3 regions of the Streptomyces solicathayae genome follow, and region 3 is predicted to be linked to each of the others. Evidence: riboswitches for the same ligand, from Rfam matches in the RefSeq annotation. Region 3 holds a riboswitch; each other region holds the start of a gene.
What was found. A riboswitch is a leader RNA that binds a small molecule or an ion and turns the genes downstream of it on or off. The one in region 3 is predicted to bind cobalamin.
Positions count from the first base shown of each region.

Region 1 (7,463 bases), 3.4 Mb from region 3:
ACGTCCGTGAAGTTCGACATCAGCGGGACCGCGCAGACCGCGACCCGCAGCACGTCCTCGCCGACCGGCGGCGCGACCACGGACTCCCGCACCGCGCCGCGCAGCGAGACCCGCAGGCCGTCCTCCTCGTCGATGCCGAGGCCGTGCGCGTACGGCAGGACGCCGAAGGTCCGCCGCCCGGTCAGGCCGTGCAGCATGTCGAGACCCGGTTCCAGCAGCGTCACGTCGCCGCGGAACTTGTTCACCAGGTACCCGGCGATCAGCCGCTGGTCCTCCGGCGCGAGCAGCGCCGTCGTTCCGAAGAACTGGGCGAACACCCCGCCCCGGTCGATGTCCCCGACGACCACCACCGGCAGCTCCGCCGCCCGCGCGATCCCCATGTTGACGATGTCCGTGCGCCGCAGGTTGATCTCGGCGGGGCTGCCCGCGCCCTCGCAGATCACCGCGTCGTACGTGCTCCGCAGCTCCTCCAGGCAGCCGAGGACCGGCTCGAACAGCTCCTTCTGCCGGCCCCCGTGGTACCCGCGGGCGCTCAGCTCGCCGACCGGCCTGCCCATCAGCACGACCTGGCTGGACCGGTCGCTGCCGGGCTTCAGCAGCACCGGGTTCATCAGCGCGGTCGGCTCGACCCGTGCCGCCTGCGCCTGCATGGCCTGCGCCCGGCCGATCTCCGCGCCCTCCCGGGTCACGAAGGAGTTCAGGGACATGTTCTGTCCCTTGAACGGCGCGACCTTGATCCCCTGCCGGACCAGCCAACGGCAGATGCCGGCCGTGACGACGCTCTTGCCCGCGTCGGACGTGGTCCCGGCGACCAGCAGCCCCCCGCCTCTCATGCACCCCTCCGCTTCCACGCGCCCGCCACGAGCCTTCCGGCCACACACACCCCCAGCGTCAGCGCCGTCACCCGGCGCGACAGACGTACCGCCCGCTCGATGTCGGCCACCGCCACGTCCCGGCCCGGCCCGTTCAGGACCGGCCGGTGCTCGACCCGCCCGCCGTACGACAGGGTGCCCCCGAGCCGTACGCCGAGCGCCCCCGCGAACGAGGCCTCCACCGGGCCCGCGTTGGGGCTCGGGTGCTTCGCCGCGTCCGCGCGCCAGGCCCGTACCGCGCCCTGGCGGTCGCCGCCGGCGACGGTGGCCAGCGCGGCGGTCAGCCGGGCGCCCGGCCATCCGGCCAGGTCGTCGAGCCGGGCCGACGCCCAGCCGAACCGGCGGTACCGCGCGGACTTGTGGCCGACCATCGCGTCCAGGGTGTTCACCGCGCGGAAGCCGAGCAGCCCCGGCACTCCCGCGACCGCGCCCCACACGAGCGCGCCCACCACGGCGTCGGAGGTGTTCTCGGCGACCGACTCGACGACGGCGCGGGCCATCCCCGGACCGTCCAGCGCCTGCGGGTCGCGTCCGCACAGATGGGGCAGCCGCTCCCGGGCGGCCTCCAGGTCGCCCGCCGCGAGCGCGCCGCCGATCGCCCGGGCCTCCCGGCCCAGACTCGTGCCGCCGACGACGGCCCACACGGAGGCTGCGGTCAGCGCGACGGAGGCGGTGCTCCGGCCCCTGACGGCCCGGGCCGCGAGCGCGCCCGCGGCGGCGGCGCCGCCCACGCAGGCGGCGGTGTGCAGCGCACCCCAGCCGCGGTGGTCGCGCCACAGGACGCGCTCGACCGCCCCCGCGGCCCGGCCGAAGGCCGCGACGGGATGGCCCCGGCGCGGGTCGCCCAGGGCGAGATCGGCCACCAGACCGGCGGTGGCGCCGTACGCGAAGACAGCTGTGGCTGAACTGCGGCCAGGCATGGCGCATTGTCCTCACTCAGGGTCCGCGCCCTGGCTCGACGTGACCGGCGGCGAGAGTTCCTGGCTCCCGGGGCTCGTACCTCGTACCCCGGTCACAGTGGCGGGACCGCGCCGGATTCGCACCGGGCTTCCTCTTCGTTGCCGCCGTAATGGCCCCGTGAGTCCACCACGCCCCGCGAACAGCCGTCAACTCACCCTTGACCTGCGACGGGTCACTGTGCGAAGCACCACAAACACGACGGCCGGGCGGGCCGCACCCGAAGGTGCGACCCGCCCGGCCGGTGGTTCCGGATCGTCAGGCGACGATCAGATAGATGCCGTACGCGACGGCCGCCGCGCACAGCGCGAAGCAGGCGTACGCGCCGGTCCGCGCCAGTGCGGCGGAGCCGCCCTGCGCGGCGGCCCGCTCCTGCTTGGAGAGGCCGGCGATGCCGAGGGTGAACAGGCCCACGAGGGCGACGGTCGCCACGAGGCTGACTCCGAAGACGGAGCCGAGAGCTGCCCAGTCGATCTTCATGTCGTTCGTTCCTTACACCGCGGCGGCGGAGGCCGGGGGAGCGGCCGGGTCCGTGGGGGCCGGCGTGGGGATGGTGGTCTTGAGGTCCTCGTCCGCGACGGCGGCGACGGAGCCGGCCGGCGGCGGGGTGACGGCCGCGATGGCCGTGGTCACGACACCCGCGGGCTCGGCGTCGACGTCCGTGTCGTTGACGTTGGTGTGGTCGACGACCTGGCGGCGGGAGATGACCCAGATGGCGACGCAGGAGGCGATCAGGAAGGCCGTGACGGCGGCGACGCCCCAGGAGCCCTGACGGGCGACGTACTCGGCGCCGGCCCCGACCAGGCCCGCGGCCGGAAGGGTCAGGCCCCAGGCGACGAACATCCGGGTGGCGGTCGACCAGCGGACGACGCCGCCCTTGCGGCCCAGGCCCGCGCCCATGACGGCGCCGGAGCAGGAGTGCGTGGTCGAGAGGGAGAAGCCCAGGTGGGAGGAGGCCAGGATGACCGTGGCCGCGCTGGTCTGCGCGGCGAAGCCCTGCTGCGGCTGGAGGTCCGTCAGGCCCTTGCCCATCGTGCGGATGATGCGCCAGCCGCCGAGGTAGGTGCCGAGCGCGATCGCCGTACCGGCGGAGACGATGACCCAGACCGGCGGGTTCGAGCCGGGGGCGAGGGCGCCGCCGGCGACCAGGGCCAGGGTGATGATGCCCATCGTCTTCTGGGCGTCGTTGGTGCCGTGGGCGAGGGAGACGAGACCGGCGGACGCGATCTGACCGGCCCGGTAGCCCTTCTCGGTCGCCTTGCCGTCCGCGTTCTTGCCGAGGCGGTACGAGAGCCGGGTGCCGAGCATCGCGGCGATGCCGGCGACCAGCGGGGCCGCGACGGCCGGGATCAGGACCTTGGTGACGACGACGTCGCCGTTGACGCCGCTGACGCCGATCGAGGCGACGGTCGCACCGATGAGGCCGCCCATCAGAGCGTGGGAGGAGCTGGACGGCAGTCCGACCAGCCAGGTCACGAGATTCCACAGGATCGCGCCGACGAGCGCGGCGAGGATCACTTCGGGCTGGATGCCCTCTTCGTTGACCAGTCCCTTGGAGATCGTGTTGGCGACCTCGATGGACAGGAAGGCGCCGACGAGGTTCAGCACGGCGGACATGGCCACCGCCGTCTTCGGCTTGAGTGCACCGGTCGAGATGGTCGTGGCCATCGCGTTGGCGGTGTCGTGGAAACCGTTCGTGAAATCGAACACGAGAGCTGTCACGACCACAATGGCGAGCAGCAGCGTGATGTGTTCCATTTACCCAGGCAATCGTTTGACGTCAGTGGCGCGTCGAACGTAAGCAACCTGAGTGAACGGAAGATGAACTGGGTCGGGCGATGGGGTGTCTCGAACCGGGTTCCGGGGATTCCGCTTAGCCGTGGGGTCGCTCGAACGAGGCGGGTGTGACCGGCGGTAATACCCGTACTCGTGGGGGAGTGGCCGGTGTGTGCCGGTACGGCCACTATCGCCCGGCGGCCCGTCGCCGCCCCGGCCGACGCGGTCGGAAGAGATTCTGGTCACCCTGGCGGCCCCCTGTCGGCTGGCAGAGCGCCGCACCCGTACCGACACTGGAACGGTGCGCCCGGCTACAGCGACGGCAGCGGCCGTCACCACCCTGATCGGTGTCGGCGCGGCCGTGTACGCGGTCGGCCGGTACGCCAGTGACGCGGCCCTCAACCCGCCGCCCGGCCGGCCCCTGCCCGGCGACCCCAGACTCACCGTCCACGCCACGGGCCCGGGCCGGATCACCCTGACCCGCAGCCTCGCCGCGCTCCGCCCCGGCACGTACGGCATCGAGGGCACCGACGTGCACGCCGTCGTCGGCCCCGTGCTCGACCACGTCCCGCACACCGCCGACACCGTCGTGCGCCGGCTCGAACGGGTCGAACAGGGCACGCTGCAGACCGGCGCCAAGGTCCGGCTCACCCCGCAGCTGCACGCCGGGACCCCGCTCAGCGCCCTCGGCGTCGAGTACCAGGACGTCGAGATCCCCGGCGAGCTGGGCACCCTGCCCGCCTGGCACGTGGCCGGGCCCCGCTCCACCTGGGTGATCACCCTGCACGGCCTCGGCACCACCCGGCAGCACCCCCTCAATCTGCTGCCCTTCCTGCGCCGGCACCAGATCCCCGTCCTCATGCCTGCCTATCGCGGCGACCCGGGCGCCCCCAGCTCCCCGGACGGCCTCGGGCACCTCGGCGAATCGGAGTGGCGCGACGTCGACGCGGCCATCCGGCACGCGGTCCGGCACGGCGCCCAGAAGGTCGTCCTGCACGGCTGGTCCACCGGCGCCACCATGGCCCTGCACGCCGCCGTCGGCTCCGGACTGCGCGAGCGCGTCGCCGGCCTCGTGCTCGACTCCCCGGTCCTCGACCAGGAGGCCACCCTGCGCGCCCTCGCCGCCGCCCGCCGCACCCCCGCCCCGCTGCTGCCGCTCGCCGTCCGCGCCGCGCGCAGCAGGAGCGGACTGCACGGCGAGCCGCTCCAGGAGTCCACCGACCCGCAGGCCCTGCGGGTGCCGGCGCTCCTGTTCCACGGGCCCGACGACACCCTCGCGCCCTGGGAGCCGTCCCGCGAACTCGCGGCGCTCCGCCCGGACCTGGTCACCCTCAGGAGCGTCCCGCACGCCCCGCACGCGGCCATGTGGAACGCCGACCCGACCCGCTACGAAGAGGCTCTGCGCCGCTTCCTCATCCCCCTGCTCTAGGGGCCGCCGCGGACGGCCGCGGGATTCCGATTGGGCTTTCGGGCCGTCAGCGGGAAGACTGCCCCCGTGACGTCTCGAAAGCCTGATGAGCAATTGGCGCGCAACTCCAGACTCCGACTCGTCCGTCCGCGGGCCTTCGCCACCGCCCGACGGGCCGTGACGACCCGCCGGACCCGGCCGGCGCCGCGGCCGCCCGAGGGCACCCCGCCCCGCCAGGAACTGGCCCGCCAGGCGCGGACCGTCCTCGGCGACGCCGTCCGGATCGCCCGCTGGGCCTCCGTCGCACGGACCCCCGAAGCACTCCCGGCCCGGGAACGGGCCGCCGCCGAACTCGACCTGACGCCGGACCAGATCCGGGCCGGCTGGGACCGCGCCCGGCTCGCCGGGCTCGTCGAGCTGCACGGCGACACCGCCCGCCCCGGCTGGCGGCTGCACGCCTGGGACCGCGACGACTCCGCCGTGCTGCGCGGCTGGGTCGCGCTCTTCGACGCCTGGTCGCTCGTGCACCCCGCCCCCGAGGACGTCGCCCCCGGCGCCGTCGCGGAGGTCGTCGAAGCCGTCCCGCAGTTGCTCTCCCTCCTCCAGCTGTCCGCCGGGCCCGTGCTCGTCCCGGCGCTGCTCGACCTGCTCCGGCAGCGCGTCGAGGAACTGCGCGAGGAACGCTGCGAGGTGCCCGCCCCGGACACCGCCGCCGACCCCGCGGAGCCGGCCGCCGCGACCGACGCACTCGCGACCGAGGGGCTCGCGACCGAGGGGCTCGCGACCGAGGCACTCGCCGCCGAGGCGCTCGCACCGCTGCTCGGCTGGGCCCTGGAGGGCCTCGCCGCCGTCGGCGCGCTCACCCTCGGCGAGGGCCAGGCCACCCTCACCCCGCTCGGCAACTGGGCGGTCTGGGTCAAGCTGGAGCAGATCTGCGTCGCCGCGCAGAGCCCCGCCGGCAACATCGAGCAGTCCGCCGAGGACATGCTGCGCGGCTGCGCCCGGCTCACCCCCGGCCCGGCCCGCGCCGAGTACCGCGCCTGGCTCGCCGCCCGCACGCTCGGCAGCGCCGTCACCGAACTGCTCGCCGTCGCCCGTGGCGAGGACGCCCTGCTGCGCGGGCTCGCCTTCGAGGCGCTCCGCGTCGTCGGCGCCCCCGCCGAGGCGGAGGTGCGCGCCGCCGCCGAGGAGCCCTCGCTGCGCCCGTACGCACTGCTCTGGCTCGCCGAGTACGACGGCGCCGACCCGGACGACGCCCAGGACGTGCTCACCCGCGAGGAGGCGACCTGGCTCTGGGTGGACACCGCGGCCGCCGTCGCCGACCACGGCGAGAGCACCCTGCTGGTCCGCCACCTCGAATCCGCCGTGCAGGGCACCGTCCCCGCCCTGCTCGACGAGGTCCGGGCGGTCGGCCACCCGCGCACCGTGCAGGTCCTGGTCGCGCTCGCCGCGGCGCACCCCGATCCCGCCCTCGCCAAGGCGGTCCGGCGGGCGGCCTTCCAGGTCCACACCGGCGGCGCCTGACCGCCCGCTCCGGCTACTCCGCGGTGCCGGGGGCGTACGTGCCGAAGCTCCACACGTTGCCCTCGGTGTCCCGGGCCATGTAGTCCCGGGCGCCGTACTCCTGGTCCGTCGGCGGCATCACGATCTCGGCGCCGTGGGCCACCGCCCGCGCATGGTGTTCGTCCACGTCGTCCACGTGGACGAACACGCCGGCCGGCCCGGCCCCGGCCATCAGCTTGTCGAACTCGCTGCCCGTCCCTCTGCTCCCGAGCATCACCATCCCGTTCCCGTACGAGAGCTCGGCGTGCAGCACCCGGCCGTCCTCGCCCTCGTACACGGCGGTCTCGGTGAAGCCGAACCCCTCCGTGAGCAGCTTGATCGCGGCCTTCGCGTCGTCGTAGGTCAGGGTCGGACAGATATGGGGCGCCTCGGCCATCCCGATCACTCCTTCTCGCTCGATCGACTCGCCGGAATGTGATCTGGCTCTCAGTCTGGCAGCCGCCACCGACAACGCGCCCAATCCGCGCCGGAATCGACGGCGGCTCAGCGGAAGGTGTTGCAGCGCGCCATGTCTCCGGTCGTGTAGCCGGTGTAGAACCACTGCTGCCGCTGCGCCGCCGACCCGTGCGTCCAGCTCTCCGGCGTCACCCGCCCCTGGAACCGCTCCTGGATCCGGTCGTCGCCCACCGCGGCCGCCGCGTCCAGGCCGTCCCGGATATCGGCGTCGGTCAGCCGCGTCAGCAGAGGCCGCCCGGTCCGCTCGGTCGGCGTGGTCGTCGCGTGCCGCGCCCACACGCCCGCGTAGCAGTCCGCCTGCAGCTCCACCCGTACCGCGTTGGAGTTCGCGCCGGTCCGCCCGTCCTGCGAGCGGCTCAGCGTCCCCATCAGGTTCTGCACGTGGTGCCCGTACTCGTGCGCCACCACGTACGCCTGCGCGAACGGGCCGC
Region 1 is NZ_CP137573.1:6,183,213-6,190,675, forward strand. It holds gene R2D22_RS28615 (cobyric acid synthase) at 1-833, opposite strand, end outside; gene R2D22_RS28620 (cobalamin biosynthesis protein) at 830-1,792, opposite strand; cobalamin riboswitch at 1,825-1,953, opposite strand; gene R2D22_RS28625 (hypothetical protein) at 2,088-2,309, opposite strand; gene R2D22_RS28630 (inorganic phosphate transporter) at 2,322-3,587, opposite strand; gene R2D22_RS28635 (alpha/beta hydrolase) at 3,907-5,034, shown strand; gene R2D22_RS28640 (hypothetical protein) at 5,101-6,537, shown strand; gene R2D22_RS28645 (VOC family protein) at 6,551-6,952, opposite strand; gene ypfJ (KPN_02809 family neutral zinc metallopeptidase) at 7,060-7,463, opposite strand, start outside.
Region 1: another riboswitch for cobalamin. It lies ahead of R2D22_RS28620 (cobalamin biosynthesis protein); the one in region 3 lies ahead of R2D22_RS12400 (ribonucleoside-diphosphate reductase subunit alpha).

Region 2 (7,463 bases), 4.6 Mb from region 3:
TCGTAGCCGCGCCCGGCGAGACCGGTCTGCAGCCGCTGAGCCCGGTCGAAGGCGCGTACGAACGCGGTCGCGCCGAGGCCGGCCAGCGAACGCCAGGTCGCGGCCCGGGTGGTCAGGCCGAGCCGGGCCGCCTGCGCCTGCCGGATCCGGGAGACCGCGTCCAGGAGCAGGAAGCTGATCCGGTACATCACGAGGGCCACGTCCACGACCGGCGCGGGCACGCCCGCCCCGACCAGCCGGGGCAGCACGTCCGAGACCGGTGTGGTGAACGCGAACAGCAGCACGCCCAGCGAGGCCGCCGAGGTACGCAGCAGCAACTCGCCCGCGTGCACCGGGCCGTCCGGGGCCAGGGCCACGAACGAGCCCGGCCCGCCCACCTGGAACAGCAGCGGCACCGCGCCCGTCACGCAGAACCCCAGCGGGATCCGGAACGCCCGCCACAGCTGACGGGGCGGCACCCCGGCAGGGCCGAGCAGCACGGTCAGCGTCGTGGCGGCGACCAGCAGCGCGCCGGGCCACGGCGGCAGGCACACGGCGCAGAGCGTGAGACCGAAGCCGAGCACGGCCTTGTCGAGAGGATGGCGGCGGCGCCAGCGACTGCTGTGCGCGGCCGCGTCGATCGGCAGCACGGGCGGCGGCTACGCGTCGCCGGTGGACGGCGCCGAGGGCCGGCGGGTGGACGGCGTCGAGGCCCCGTCGGCGGGGGGAGCCGACGGCCCGTCGGCGGACGGCCGGGAGGCGGTGTCGGCAGCGGGCCGCGACAGCCCGTCGGCGGACGGCCGCCGCGACGGCCCCTCCGCGGACGTCCCCGAAGCCCCGGCGGCGGGTACGTCCGTGGCCGCGTTCGCGCGCGCGTCGTCGTCCACGCCCCCGCCCGCGTCCCCATCCACACCCGCGTCCCCGTCCGCACCCGAACCCGCGGCCCCGTCCCGCGTCGCCGAAGCGGCCAGCGCCCTCGCCTCCCCCTGCTTCCGCCCCTTCCGCAGGCCGAAGTAGTACGCGAGCACCCCTGCGCCCATCGCCGCCTGCAGTGAGAACAGCGCGGACTCGACCTCGCCCGACGGAGGCTCGTACAGCGGGCTGAACCAGGGCTCGTAGTCCGGTTCCAGCTCGGTGATCGCCGCCTCGGCCTCCCCGTCCGACCCCGCGAACGGCTGCTCCTTGTGGTCGCCGAGGCCCAGCACCAGCGGCAGGACGGCGAGCGCCGCCACCGTGAGCAGCAGCAACGTGTTGATCTTCGCGTTACGACTCATCACCGGACCACGGCCTCCTTCGTCGTCGCCTTCCCGCCGTCGGTTCCGCCCCGCAGCAGGACGCCGAGCCGAGTCAGTTCACCCTTGCTGGACTGGATCAGGAGCCGCATGACCAGCACGGTCAGCAGCCCCTCGCTGACGGCGAGCGGGATCTGCGTGACGGCGAAGATGGACCCGAACTTCGCGAGCGCTCCGAGGAATCCGGTGCCCTGGTCGGGGAACGCCAGCGCGAGCTGGACGCTGGTGACGCAGTACGTCGTCAGGTCGGCGAAGAACGCGCCGAAGAACACGGTCACCATCAGAGGCACGTCGAAGCGCCGCAGCAGCCGGTAGACCCCGTACCCCGCCCACGGCCCGGCGATCGCCATCGAGAAGACGTTCGCGCCCAGTGTGGTCAGCCCGCCGTGGGCGAGCAGCAGGGCCTGGAACAGCAGCGTGATCGTGCCGAGCACCGCCATGATCGGCGGCCGGAACAGGATCGCGCCGAGCCCGGTGCCGGTGGGGTGCGAACAACTTCCCGTGACGGACGGCAGCTTGAGTGCGGACAGGACGAACGTGAAGGCGCCGGAGGCACCCAGCAGCAGGGTCGACTCGGGATGCGCCTTGACCTCACGGGTCAGGGCACGGACGCCGTGGACGACGAAGGGGGCGGACGCCGCACCCCACGCCGCCGCGTGCAAGGGGGGCAGGTACCCCTCGGCTATATGCATGGTTGGGAGACCCTCTCCAGCACCTCGTGGATGGACAACGCACCTTGGCCGGTCTCCTGGCTGACGGTCATGCCGCCCGGACTCCGCCTTCCCACACCGCAGCGGTTCTCCGCAGCGGTCCAGTGGCTTCCCGCGAGGGATGGAGCCGGACCTCCCGATCACAGTGGCGAGGGCCGCACCGGTACTTCACCGGTTTCCCGTACACCAAGGCCCTGCGACATTAGTGCGTTGACCAGGCGCATCACAACATGGCCGGGTTTCGGCGGTGTCGTCCGGCCGGTGCCCCACGTCGTCCGCCCGCTCCCGTACGCGGGTCACTCCTTGCGGTAGCCGTACGCCTCCGACGCCGCCGCGGTCACCGCGTCCAGGTCCCCGCCGGCGCTCGCCGTGACGAGCGCGGCGACGGCCCCCTCGACGAACGGGGCGTCCACGAGCCGTGCGTCCGGGGGCAGTTCGTCACCCTCCGCGAGCATTGCCTTCACCGTCAGTACAGCGCTGCCGAGGTCGACGAGGAGCGCCACCCCGGCGCCCTCGTCCACCGCCCGCGCCGCCTCCGCGATCAGCTCGGAGCTGGTGCCGAGGCCGCCGTCGGGAGTACCGCCGGCGGCGGCGAGCGCTGCGTACGGGCCGCCGCCGGCGAGTCCCCGGGCCAGTTCGGCCACGGAGTCGGCGACGGCGGCGCTGTGCGAGACGAGCACGATCCCGACCCGGTTCGCGGAGTGATCGCCCGTCACGCGGCCACCTCCGCCAGGGCGCCGATCAGCAGGGCCGAGGACGTCGCCCCCGGGTCCTGGTGCCCGATGCTGCGCTCGCCGAGATAGCTGGCGCGGCCCTTGCGCGCCTGCAGCGGCACGGTGTCCAGGGCGCCCTGCCCGGCGGCGTCCCGGGCCGCCCCGAAGGACTCGGCCAGCGCCGCGACGGCGGGCAGCAGCGCGTCGAGCATCGTCTTGTCCCCGGCCTTCGCCCCGCCGAGCTGCGCGACCGCCGCCACCCCGGCACCCAGCGCTTCGGCGAGCCGCTGCCGGCCCACCGCCGGCTCGTCGCCGAGTTCCTTCCCGGTACGCCGCAGCAGCGTCCCGTACAGCGGACCGGAGGCGCCGCCCACCGTGGAGATCAGCTGCCGCCCGGCCAGTACGAGGACTGCGCCCGGGGTGGCCGGTTCCTCCTTCTCCAGCACGGCCGTGACGGCGGCGAAGCCGCGCTGCAGATTCACGCCGTGGTCGGCGTCGCCGATCGCGGAGTCCAGCTCGGTGAGCCGGCCGGCCTCGCGGTCCACGGCGTCAGCGGCGGCGGTGAGCCAGCGTCGGAAGAACAGGGCGTCGAGTTCGGCATCGTACGAGGTCACGTCGGGCACTCCCCTCCTCACCGGCCCCAGCGCAGGGCGGGCGTCTCCACCGGTGCGTCCCACAGCCGCAGCAGTTCCTCGTCCAGCCGGCACAGGGTCACCGAGCAGCCTGCCATGTCCAGCGAGGTCACGTAGCTGCCGACGAGCGTCCGGGCGACCGGAACCCCGCGTTCGGCGAGCACCCGCTGGACCTCGGCGTTGAACCCGTACAGCTCGAGGAGCGGGGTGGCACCCATGCCGTTGACGAGTACGAGGACGGGGCCGTCCGGTCGCAGGTCCTCCAGGACGGCGTCGACGGCGACGTCGGCGATCTCCCGGGAGGTCATCATGGCGCGCCGCTCGCGCCCCGGCTCGCCGTGGATGCCGATCCCCAACTCGAGCTCGCCCGGCGGCAGATCGAAGGTGGGACTGCCTTTCGCGGGGGTCGTGCAGGCGCTCAGCGCCACGCCGAAGCTGCGCGAACTCGCGTTCACCTGACGCGCGATCGCCTCGACCCGCTCCAGCGGCTGCCCCTCCTCGGCGGCGGCTCCGGCGATCTTCTCCACGAACAGCGTCGCGCCCGTGCCACGCCGGCCCGCCGTGTACAGGCTGTCCGTCACCGCGACGTCGTCGTCCACGAGCACCTTGGCGACCTGGACGCCCTCGTCCTCGGCGAGTTCGGCGGCCATCTCGAAGTTCAACACGTCACCGGTGTAGTTCTTGACGACGAACAACACCCCGGACCCGCTGTCCACCGCGGCGGCTGCCCGCACCATCTGGTCAGGCACGGGCGACGTAAAAATCGCCCCGGGGCACGCGGCGGCGAGCATCCCCGGCCCCACGAACCCGCCGTGCAGCGGCTCGTGCCCGGACCCGCCTCCCGACACCAGCGCGACCTTTCCCTCCACGGGCGCGTCCCGCCGCATCACCACCTGGTTCTCCACGTCGACGGCCAGTTCGGGATGAGCGGCGGCCATCCCCCGCAGGGCATCGGCGACGACGGTCTCGGGGACGTTGATCAGCATCCTCATGGGTACCTCCTGGTGAGACTGGCAGGCAAGCCGCTGAGCTGAGTCTTCGCAGGTCAGAGCAGGTGTGCGAAGGCGCGTCACGGCGCAATTATCGACGCAGGGGAGCGTGCGCGCACCGGTGAACCACCGGTGGGATCCGGACGATCTCAAGCAGGTGCGGGACGACCTGGGCGTTTCCGTATTGCCGCACCGGGGCGTGGACCGGACTGGGAGCGGCGTGCCAGCATGACGCGGTGACGCAGATGATCAAGGGGGAGAACCTGCCGGTCCCCGGGCAGGAGTGGCGGATCGAGGTCGGCCGGCAGGCGGCCGGCGAGGGGGTGCCGGAGGTGGCGGTCTTCGCGCTGCTCCTGGACGCCGCCGGCAAGGCCGTCCAACACATCGTCCTCGAACGGGCCGGCGCAGTGGACGACCGCTCCGTCGATCGGCTGGACCTCGACACCGAGCGTGTCGGATCGGACGTCCGGCGCATCGTGATCGTTGCCGTCGGCCGGAACGGCACGCTCGGACAGGTGCCCGGCCTGTCGGTGCGGACGCTGAGCGCCGTGACCGGAGAGCAACTCGCCCTGTACGAGATCGACGACGCGACCACCGAGTCGGCGCTCGTTCTCGGCGAGTACTACCGGCGCGACGGTGGCTGGAAGTTCCGCGCGATGGGCGAGGGCTATGACGCGGGGCTCGTGGCGCTGGCGGAGGACTTCGGCATCTCGGTGCCGACTCCGGCCCCGGGCGGGCCGGGGCCGGTGGAGCTTCCGCACGGGGCCGTGGGCAAGGTTGCGGGCCCGGCCGCGCCGGGGCCGGTGGAGCTTCCACGCGGGGCCGTGGGCAAGTCCTCTGGGCCGGCTGCTGATACGGAGTGGGGGCAGGGCTCGGGTTCGGCCCTGGGCCAGGGGCACGGCGGCGGCTCGGGACCGACGGAGGGCGAGGCTCAGGCGCACGGCCGGGGCCCGCATGCACCGCATGCCTCCGCCCAGGCCCAGTCCGAGGCCCAGTCCGAGGCCCGGTCCGAGGCCCCGTCCCGGCGCTCGACCCAGAGCTCGCCCGAGGCTCCGTCCCGGCGGCCCGGAGCGATTTCGGTGGTTCCCTCGCCGACCCCGTCGCCCGAGGCGGTCGCCGCCGCCGGGATCCTCGGTGGGGAGTTCGACGACATCGTGTACAGCGGGCGGGGCAGCGCCAAGTTCGCCATGGACACGACCCCGCCGCCGGGTTACGTCCTGGTCGACTTCGCCAGGACGGGCAAGGGCCACTTCGACCTGGACTCCATCGACTGGAACGGCAGGGAGGCCGTCGACCTCGGGGACTGGAGCACGTCCCACCGGTTCGAGCGGCGGGCGATGTGGTGCGACAGCCTGTACCCGCTGCGCTTCCGCGTCAGCTGCGACGACAGCGACGAGTGGACGATCGTGATCCGGCCCGTGAGCACGGTGCGCGTGCTCGGCGAGGCGGCCACCGGCCGGGGCTCCGAGGTGCTGCTCCACACGGGTCCCGCCGGCGAGTTGGTCTCCCGTTTGAGTCCGACGGAGACAACCGGGTCCGTGCGTGTAGAGGGGTACGAGCCCCGTCGCCCCGGTGCCCCCACCAGGTACCCGGTCACGCTGGCGTACGAGTCCGGCCGGAGCCCGAGGGACGCGCGAGAGCTCCCGGAGGGGCCGCTGCTCGTGGCGGTCGTCCAAGGTGCGGGCGACTGGTCGCTGGAGGTCCGTCCCCCCGGGAGCGTCCCGCCCCAGGAGGAGCGCCGCGGCTTCTGGCGCCGCATCCGCGGGTCCTAGATCCGCCGCCGTCCCGTCCGATGTTCAGGCGGGACGAGGCGCCGCGTGCACCGCGTCCAGGGCCAGTTCGAGCAGTCGGCCGGGCTGGGCGGCGTCCTCGACGCGCACCGTGGCCAGCGCGATTCCCACCACCAGTTGCACGAGGTCATCGGGGGCCAGATCGCCCCGGGCCGTTCCCGAGCGCTGAGCCCGGACGAGGAGGGCGGCGGCCGCGTCCTCGATCCGCCGGTGGCAGTCCAGACCCAGCGTCTCCGGTTCGTCGAGCAGGAGCGAACCGCCCAGGCCTTGGTTGACCCGGGCGTGCTCCAGGAAGGCCCGGAGCCACTCGGCGAGTGCCCGGTCGGGGGAGTCGGCGGTCAGCAGCCGCTCGGCATGCCCGCAGAGCGTGTCGATCCGGTCCCTGAGCACCGCCGCCAGCAGGGTCTGGCGGTTGGGGAAGTTCCGGTAGAGGGTGCCGGGCCCGACGCCCGCGCGCTGGGCGATCTCGTTCAGCGACGCCTCGGGGCCGGACTCGGTGAAGACCGCGCGGGCGGCGTCGACCAGGCGCTCGCGGTTGCGGCGTGCGTCCGAGCGGCGCGGCGCCTCGGGCCCGGGCCGGCTGTGTGCGGGCGTCATCGTGTCCTCCTCTCCCACCGCTCGCGTCGCGGCGGGCCGGGGTAGCCAAGCGGAGAGCTTCTCCGTATCGTACCGGAGTGATACCGGAGAGGTTCTCCGGTACGTTCGTCCAGGGGGCATGTGATGACGCGTGACGCACGGGGTGAGCTGGGCCGGGTCGGGATCTGGACCTTCGCCTTCGAAGGGCAGAGTGCCGGGCGGGTCCGCGAAGCCGCGGCGGAGGTCGAGGAGTTGGGCTACGGAGCCATCTGGTACGGGGAGGCGTTCGGACGCGACACCGTGGGGCAGGGCTGGCTGCTGCTGTCGGCGACCCGGCGCATCGTGGTCGCCTCGGGGATCGCCAACATCGCCTTCCGGGACCCGATCGCCATGGCGACCGCGGAGCGAACCCTCGGGGAGGCGTTCCCCGGCCGCTATCTGCTGGGACTGGGCGGACACCGGGTGGACGACACGGTCCACCATCTCGACGGCTACCCGATGCCGGCCCGGGGCAGGGCGGTGACCACCATGGGCGGATACCTGGACGCGATGGACGCGGTCCCGGCCCACGGCCCCGTGCCCGACCCGACGCCGCGCCGGGTACTGGCCGCACTGGGTCCGAAGATGCTGCGGCTCGCCGGCGAACGCACCTGGGGCGCCCACTCGTACTTCGTGTCCGCCGAACACACTGCCCGGGCCCGCGAGATCATGGGCCCGGACGCCTTCCTCGGCGTCGAGCAGGCCGTGGTCCTGGACACCGACCGCGCGCGGGCCCGTGAACT
Region 2 is NZ_CP137573.1:7,357,328-7,364,790, forward strand. It holds gene cbiQ (cobalt ECF transporter T component CbiQ) at 1-629, opposite strand, end outside; partial or broken gene R2D22_RS33620 (energy-coupling factor ABC transporter substrate-binding protein) at 897-1,253, opposite strand; gene R2D22_RS33625 (energy-coupling factor ABC transporter permease) at 1,253-1,963, opposite strand; cobalamin riboswitch at 1,993-2,187, opposite strand; gene R2D22_RS33630 (PTS-dependent dihydroxyacetone kinase phosphotransferase subunit DhaM) at 2,278-2,697, opposite strand; gene dhaL (dihydroxyacetone kinase subunit DhaL) at 2,694-3,317, opposite strand; gene dhaK (dihydroxyacetone kinase subunit DhaK) at 3,326-4,318, opposite strand; gene R2D22_RS33645 (TerD family protein) at 4,561-6,087, shown strand; gene R2D22_RS33650 (TetR/AcrR family transcriptional regulator) at 6,112-6,702, opposite strand; gene R2D22_RS33655 (TIGR03620 family F420-dependent LLM class oxidoreductase) at 6,826-7,463, shown strand, end outside.
Region 2: another riboswitch for cobalamin. It lies ahead of R2D22_RS33625 (energy-coupling factor ABC transporter permease); the one in region 3 lies ahead of R2D22_RS12400 (ribonucleoside-diphosphate reductase subunit alpha).

Region 3 (7,463 bases):
CGGCCACCAGGTACGAGTTGACCTGGAGGAACTCGCCGGACAGCGTCTCGCGCTTGAACAGGTTGGAGACCTGCGGCTCGATGCACTCGTACACACCGGCGATCGAGGCGATCGTCGCGGTCGGCGCGATGGCGAGCAGCAGGCTGTTGCGCATGCCGACGGCGGAGATCCGCTCGCGCAGCGAGGCCCAGCGCTCGGGCCAGTTCAGCTCCACGTCGTAGTGGTCCGGGTGCAGGACGCCACGCGCCGCGCGGGTCTTCTCCCAGGCCGGGAGCGGGCCGTTGCGCTCGGCCAGGTCGGCGGACGCCTCGTACGCGGCGAGCATGATCCGCTCGGCGATCCTCGTCGACAGCGCCCGCGCCTCGGCCGAGTCGAAGGGCAGCTTCAGCCGGAAGAAGACGTCCTGGAGGCCCATCGCGCCCAGGCCCACCGGCCGCCAGCGGGCGTTGGACCGGCCGGCCTGCTCGGTCGGGTAGAAGTTGATGTCGACGACCCGGTCGAGGAACGTGACGGCCGTACGGACGGTCGCGTCCAGACGCTCCCAGTCGATGTCGCCGGTCGCCGTGTCGACGAAGGCGCCGAGGTTCACCGAACCCAGGTTGCAGACGGCCGTCTCGCCGTCGTTCGTGACCTCGATGATCTCGGTGCAGAGGTTCGAGGAGTGGACGACCGTGCCCGGCTCCGCCGTCTGGTTGGCCGTGCGGTTGGAGGCGTCCTTGAACGTCATCCAGCCGTTGCCGGTCTGCGCCAGGGTCCGCATCATCCGGCCGTACAGGTCGCGGGCCGGCATGGTCTTGCGAGCCAGGCCCGCCGCCTCTGCCCTGCGGTACGCGGAGTCGAACTCCTCGCCCCACAGGTCGACCAGCTCGGGCACGTCCGCCGGGGAGAACAGCGACCACTCGGCGTCCGCGTTCACCCGGCGCATGAACTCGTCCGGGATCCAGTGGGCAAGGTTCAGGTTGTGCGTACGGCGGGCGTCCTCGCCCGTGTTGTCGCGGAGCTCCAGGAACTCCTCGATGTCCGCGTGCCAGGTCTCCAGGTAGACCGCGGCGGCGCCCTTGCGGCGGCCGCCCTGGTTCACGGCGGCGACCGAGGCGTCCAGCGTCTTCAGGAACGGCACGATGCCGTTGGAGTGCCCGTTGGTGCCGCGGATCAGCGAACCGCGGGCGCGGATGCGGGAGTACGACAGGCCGATGCCGCCGGCGTGCTTCGAGAGCCGCGCCACCTGGTGGTAGCGGTCGTAGATCGAGTCCAGCTCGTCCAGCGGCGAGTCCAGCAGGTAGCAGGAGGACATCTGCGGGTGCCGGGTGCCGGAGTTGAACAGGGTGGGGGAGGAGGGCAGGTAGTCGAGCCGGCTCATCAGCCCGTACAGCGCGGCGACCTCGTCCAGGGCCCGCAGGCTGTCGTCCTCCGCCAGGCCGCAGGCGACGCGGAGCATGAAGTGCTGCGGCGTCTCGACGACCTTGCGGGTGATCGGGTGCCGCAGCAGGTAGCGCGAGTAGAGGGTGCGCAGGCCGAAGTAGCCGAAGCGGTCGTCCGCGGCCGGGTCGATCAGCCCGTCCAGGCGGGCGGCGTGCCGGGCGACGAAGTCCGCGGTGCGGTCCGCGATCAGGCCCTCGCGGTGGCCGGTGGCGACAGACGCGGAGAACGACACCGCGCCCTGGCCGGCCGCTTCCTGACCGATCGTGAGGGTGAGCAGCCGGGCGGCGAGCCGGGAGTACGCGGGGTCCTCGGCGATCAGGCCGGCGGCGGCCTCCGTGGCCAGCTCGCGCAGCTCCGCCTCGTCCGAGCCGGCGTGCCGGCCGCGCAGCGCGGCGGCGGCGACCCGGCCCGGGTCGGTGTCGGGGAGATCGGCGGTGAGGTCGGTCAGGGTCCGCAGCAGTGCGGTCCCGGGGCCGTCGCTCTCGACCGCGGAAGCCTCGGCCGAAGCCGGATCGGCGGGCGCGATGGTCACGTGGGGGCTCTCCCTCGCTCGGCGCTCGTGGCCGGCGCGGCGAGGGGAGGCGGGCGGGCGGCCGTACGCACGGGGGCCCGCGTCCACCGGCCCACTCCGCGAGGCCCGGACGTCAGTCGGCACCCGGAACGGACGGACCGGGCGCACCGTCGGCAGGTCCTCGGACTCGGCAGGTGCGGATACGCACCGAAACCACACCGTTGCGGGACAGTTCCGGATTTCCACCGGATTCCCCTGCGGCGACAGCGAGCATGAGCATACATGTGGGGGGCGCCCCTCGGAGCACCCCCCACATGTTGTGTCGTTCTCGGCTCAGAGCTCCAGGCTGTAGGTGAGCAGCGGGTCCATGTCCGGGAGGGGCTTCCAGTCCCGTGCGGACGTCCGGACGAAGCCGAGCCGCTCGTAGATCCGGTGCGCGTCGGCCATGCGGGCCTGGGTGGACATGACCAGGCGGGTGCAGCCGTCGAGCGTCCGGGCCCGCTCGGCACAGGCCCGGACGAGGGCCTCGCCGACGCCCCGCCCGCGCGCCGCGTGCGCGACGGCGAGCATCCGGAACTCCGCCTCGCCGGGCACGGCGATGTCGGCCCACTCCTCGCCTCCGGCGGTGAACGTCACGCCGCCGAGGACCGTTCCCGTCTCGTCGACCGCGACCAGCACCTCGGCCTCGGCGTCCCTGCGGGCCACGTCCTTCAGGAGGTGCAGATAGTCGTCGTCCTCGCCGAAGTCCAGGTGTCCGTCGTCCAGATAGGCCCGTGCGGTGATCTCCCCGAGCGCCTCGTACTCCTCGGGGCGTACCGCCCTGATCGTGAAGTCCATGGACGCCAGTCTGCCCCCGTCATGGCGCCGCCCGCCTCAGGGTTTCCGGAGGCGGGCGGCGCTGGACGGCGGCGGGTCAGTGACCGGCGCCGGCCTTCGACAGGTCGGCCGTGACGCCCGGGTCGCCGGCGTCCGCCGTGTAGTCCGCCGGGGAGGTCTCGTCGGTCCCCTCGGGGGCCTTGACCGCCTTCAGGACGAAGGTCAGGACGACGGTGACGACCACGTTGAGCACGAACGCGGTGAGGCCGATGTAGCCGATCTCGCCGATGCCCGGGATCTCCGCCGCGGAGCCGCCGAAGTGCTTCTGCGTCGGGCTGGCCACGCCGTACGCGGCGGCCGTGCCGTACACCATGCCGACCGCCCAGCCGGCGAGCAGCGCCCAGCGGTGGAACCAGCGGGTGAACAGACCGCCCACCAGGGCCGGGAAGGTCTGCAGGATCCAGATGCCGCCGAGCAGCTGGAAGTTGATGGCGACCGTCTTGTCCATGGTGAGGACGAAGACCAGCGCGCCGACCTTCACCAGCAGCGACACCAACTTGGACACCTTGGTCTCCTGCGCCGGCGTGGCGTCCGGCTTCAGGAAGTCCTTGTAGATGTTGCGGGTGAAGAGGTTGGCCGCGGCGATCGACATGATGGCCGCCGGGACCAGCGCGCCGATGCCGATGGCCGCGAACGCGACGCCGGCGAACCAGTCCGGGAACATGTTCTCGAACAGCTGCGGAATGGCGAGCTGGCCGTTGGTGACCTTCACGCCGGCCGCGATCGCCATGAAGCCGAGCAGCGCGAGAAGGCCCAGCATCAGCGAGTACAGCGGCAGGATCGTGGTGTTGCGGCGGATCACGTCACGGCTGCGCGAGGAGAGCGTCGCCGTGATCGAGTGCGGGTACATGAACAGCGCGAGCGCCGAGCCGAGCGCCAGCGTCGCGTACGTCCACTGGCCCGCCTCGCCGGGCACCAGCGCGCCCTTGGGCTTGCCGGTCGCCGGGTTGACCGTCTGGTACGCCTCGCCCGCCTTGGCGAAGATCTCGTCGAAGCCGCCCAGCTTGATCGGGATGTAGATGATCGCCACCGCGATCACGAGGTAGATCAGGGTGTCCTTGACGAAGGCGATGAGCGCCGGGGCGCGCAGGCCGGAGGAGTACGTGTAGGCCGCGAGGACACCGAACGCGACGAGCAGCGGCAGGTCCTTGACGAACCAGTTGGTGTTCTCGCCGCCACCGACACCCATCACGTCCAGGACGGCCTGGATGCCGACCAGCTGGAGTGCGATGTACGGCATCGTGGCCAGGATGCCGGTGACGGCGACCGCCAGCGACAGGCCCTTGGAGCCGAACCGGCCGCGGACGAAGTCCGAGGTGGTGACGTATCCGTGCTTGTGCGACACCGACCAGAGCCGGGGCAGGAAGGTGAAGATCAGCGGGTAGACCAGGATCGTGTACGGCACGGCGAAGAAGCCGGCCGCGCCCGCCGCGTAGATCGCCGCCGGGACGGCGACGAAGGTGTACGCGGTGTAGAGGTCGCCGCCGAGCAGGAACCAGGTGACCCAGGTGCCGAACGAGCGGCCGCCGAGGCCCCATTCGTCGAGGCTGTTCTCGTTCTCGGCCTTGCGCCACTTCGCGGCCATGAAGCCCATGACCGTTACTGCGAGGAAGAAGAAGATGAAGACGGCGAGTGCGACGCCGTTCACGCCGTCCTTCACTTCGACTCACCGCCCTTGCGGGCGCGCTGGTCGCGCTGCCACAGCTGGTAGGCGAGCATCGTGAGCGCGGTCGAGATCACGACCCAGGCCATCTGGTACCAGTAGAAGAACGGGATGCCGGCGAAGAGCGGCTCGACCTTCGCGTACGAGCTCACCCAGAGCATGGCCACGAACGGCGCGACGAGACAGAGCGCGACAACCACCCGGAGTGGTGTGACGGTTGGTTGCTTTTGTTGCGTCACTTCTGACATACGGCGAACCGTCCCCTCGATGATCACCTGTTGTAATGCGCAGGAAATTTAGGGGACAGTCCCGCTCTTTGGAACCCCGGTCCGAATAACGGACGTGTATCGAGAGTGTCTCGGTGTATACCGCGGCACAGGAACGACAATGCCCCGACACATCTCACGGATGCGCCGGGGCACTGGTTCAGTCGAATTTCAGCCGCTCAGCCGCTCAGCCGTTCGGTCGCTGGAGTCGCGCCACGAACTTGTAGCGGTCGCCGCGGTAGACCGAGCGGACCCACTCGACCGGCTCGCCCCGGGCGTCCAGCGAGTGACGGGAGAGCATCAGCATCGGCAGGCCCACGTCGGTGCCGAGCAGTCCGGCCTCGCGCGGGGTGGCCAGCGAGGTCTCGATGGTCTCCTCGGCCTCGGCGAGGTGGACGTCGTAGACCTCGGCCAGCGCGGTGTAGAGCGAGGTGTACTTCACCAGCGAGCGGCGCAGCGCCGGGAAGCGCTTGGCCGAGAGGTGGGTGGTCTCGATCGCCATCGGCTCGCCGCTCGCCAGGCGCAGGCGCTCGATGCGGAGCACCCGGCCGCCGGCCGAGATGTCGAGCAGCCCGGCCAGGGTGTCGTCGGCCGTGACGTACCCGATGTCGAGGAGCTGCGAGGTGGGCTCCAGGCCCTGCGCCCGCATGTCCTCGGTGTACGAGGTGAGCTGCAGGGCCTGCGAGACCTTGGGCTTGGCCACGAACGTGCCCTTGCCCTGGATCCGTTCCAGCCGGCCCTCGACGACCAGTTCCTGCAAGGCCTGGCGCACCGTCGTGCGCGAGGTGTCGAACTCTGCGGCGAGCGTGCGCTCGGGCGGGACCGGGGTGCCGGGGGCCTGGGTCTCCGTCATGTCGAGCAAGTGTCGCTTGAGCCGGTAGTACTTGGGCACGCGTGCGGTGCGGCCGGCGGCGCCGCCCTCTGTCTCCGTACTGCCCCCGTCCGTGGCCATGGCCTGCCTTCCCGACTCCTGTGCTGTTGCCGTCACCGGCTCCTCCGTCTGTCGCGGCTCACATGGTGGCACGGACCGGTCACGGGTCGTCGCCCCGGCTCAGGTGTCGGTCCGATAACGGAGCCGACAGCCCTTCTTATACACCCTTGACACCCCTAAAGGTCTAGGCCAAGCTCCGGGTACTGGTCTAAACCATTAAAGACCAGGTCCCAGTCCCACGAGCATGACTCGTCGTATGACTTCGCGCGGTGGGTGGGGGTTGCAGGCATCCCTGAGGAGGGTGGCGTGAAGCGCAAGCTCATCGCGGCGGTCGGTGTCGCGGGCATGGTGGTCTCGGTCGCGGCGTGCGGTGCCGACAAGGGTGGCGACAAGGGCGCGTCCGGCGACAAGACGCTGACCGTCTGGGTCATGGACGGCTCGGCGCCGGACGCCTGGATGGCCGCCGTGAACAAGGAGTTCGAGGCGGCCCACAAGGGCGTCAAGGTCAAGGTCGAGAAGCAGCAGTGGAACGGCATCCAGGAGAAGGTGACCGCCGCCCTCTCCGAGGACAACGCGCCCGACGTCCTGGAGCTCGGCAACACCCAGACCGCGGGCTACGCGGCCACCGGCGGTCTCGCCGACCTGACCGGCGACAAGGCCGAGCTCGGCTACGACGGCTGGAACAAGGGCATGCTCGCCGCCAGCGAGCTGGACGGCAAGCTCTACTCCGCCCCCTGGTACGCCGCCAGCCGCGTCGTCGTCTACGACAAGGCCGCCTTCGCCAAGGCCGGTGTCACCCCGCCGAAGACCCGCCAGGAGTGGATCGACGGCCTGAAGAAGCTGAAGGCCGCCGACCCGAAGGGCCAGGCGATCTACCTGCCCGGCCAGAGCTGGTACGTCCTGGCCGGCCTCATCTGGGACGAGGGCGGCGACCTCGCCGTCAAGGACGGCGACAAGTGGAAGGGCCAGCTGGCCACCCCGCAGGCCGCCGCCGCGATGAACTTCTACAAGGAGCTCGCCTCCTACTCGACCGCGCCCAAGGACAAGGACGAGGCGACCCCGCAGCAGTCCACCGACATCGTCCCCAAGGGCGGCGTGGCGTCCTGGATCGGTCTCGGCTGGGAGGCCGGCGGCGCGATCGACGCCATGAAGAAGGCCGGCAAGACCGCCGACTTCGGCTACTTCCCGATCCCGGGCAAGACCGCCGACAAGCCGGGCTCCGTCTTCTTCGGCGGCTCGAACCTCGCCGTGGCCGAGCGCTCCGCGAACAAGGACCTCGCCAAGGAGTGGCTGGCCCTCGCCGCCGGCAAGGCGCAGATGGCGAAGTACGCCCAGGCCACCGAGGGCGGCCTGCTCCCGAACAACGACGCCGCGCAGTTCAAGCCCGCCGCCGGTTCCTTCGCCGAGGCCATGGCCCAGGCCGCCGGTGTCGGCAAGATCACCCCGGTGACCCCGGGCTGGGCGAACGTCGAGACCGCCCCGAACCCGATCAAGGACTTCATGACCAAGGTCCTGAAGGGGGAGGACCCGGCCAAGGCCGGCGAGGCCGCCGACAAGGTCATCAACGAGCGCATCAACCAGAAGTAGTCCCCGTCCGGTGGTGCGGCCGGTCTCGCACCGGCCGCACCACCGGTCGTCGCAGTGACCAGCGGCCCGCTCCCCCCGGGCCGCTGCCCGGTGGGCGCGGGAGCCCCAGAACCGCGAGGAATGAAGACCATGACCGTGGACTCCCAGGGGGCGGCCGCAGCCGCTCCTCAGGACGCGCCCGGGAGGGCTGCGAAGACGCCGAAGACG
Region 3 is NZ_CP137573.1:2,759,007-2,766,469, reverse strand. It holds gene R2D22_RS12400 (ribonucleoside-diphosphate reductase subunit alpha) at 1-1,954, opposite strand, end outside; cobalamin riboswitch at 2,089-2,213, opposite strand; gene R2D22_RS12395 (GNAT family N-acetyltransferase) at 2,267-2,770, opposite strand; gene mctP (monocarboxylate uptake permease MctP) at 2,847-4,469, opposite strand; gene R2D22_RS12385 (DUF3311 domain-containing protein) at 4,466-4,720, opposite strand; gene R2D22_RS12380 (GntR family transcriptional regulator) at 4,926-5,690, opposite strand; gene R2D22_RS12375 (extracellular solute-binding protein) at 5,976-7,256, shown strand; gene R2D22_RS12370 (carbohydrate ABC transporter permease) at 7,386-7,463, shown strand, end outside.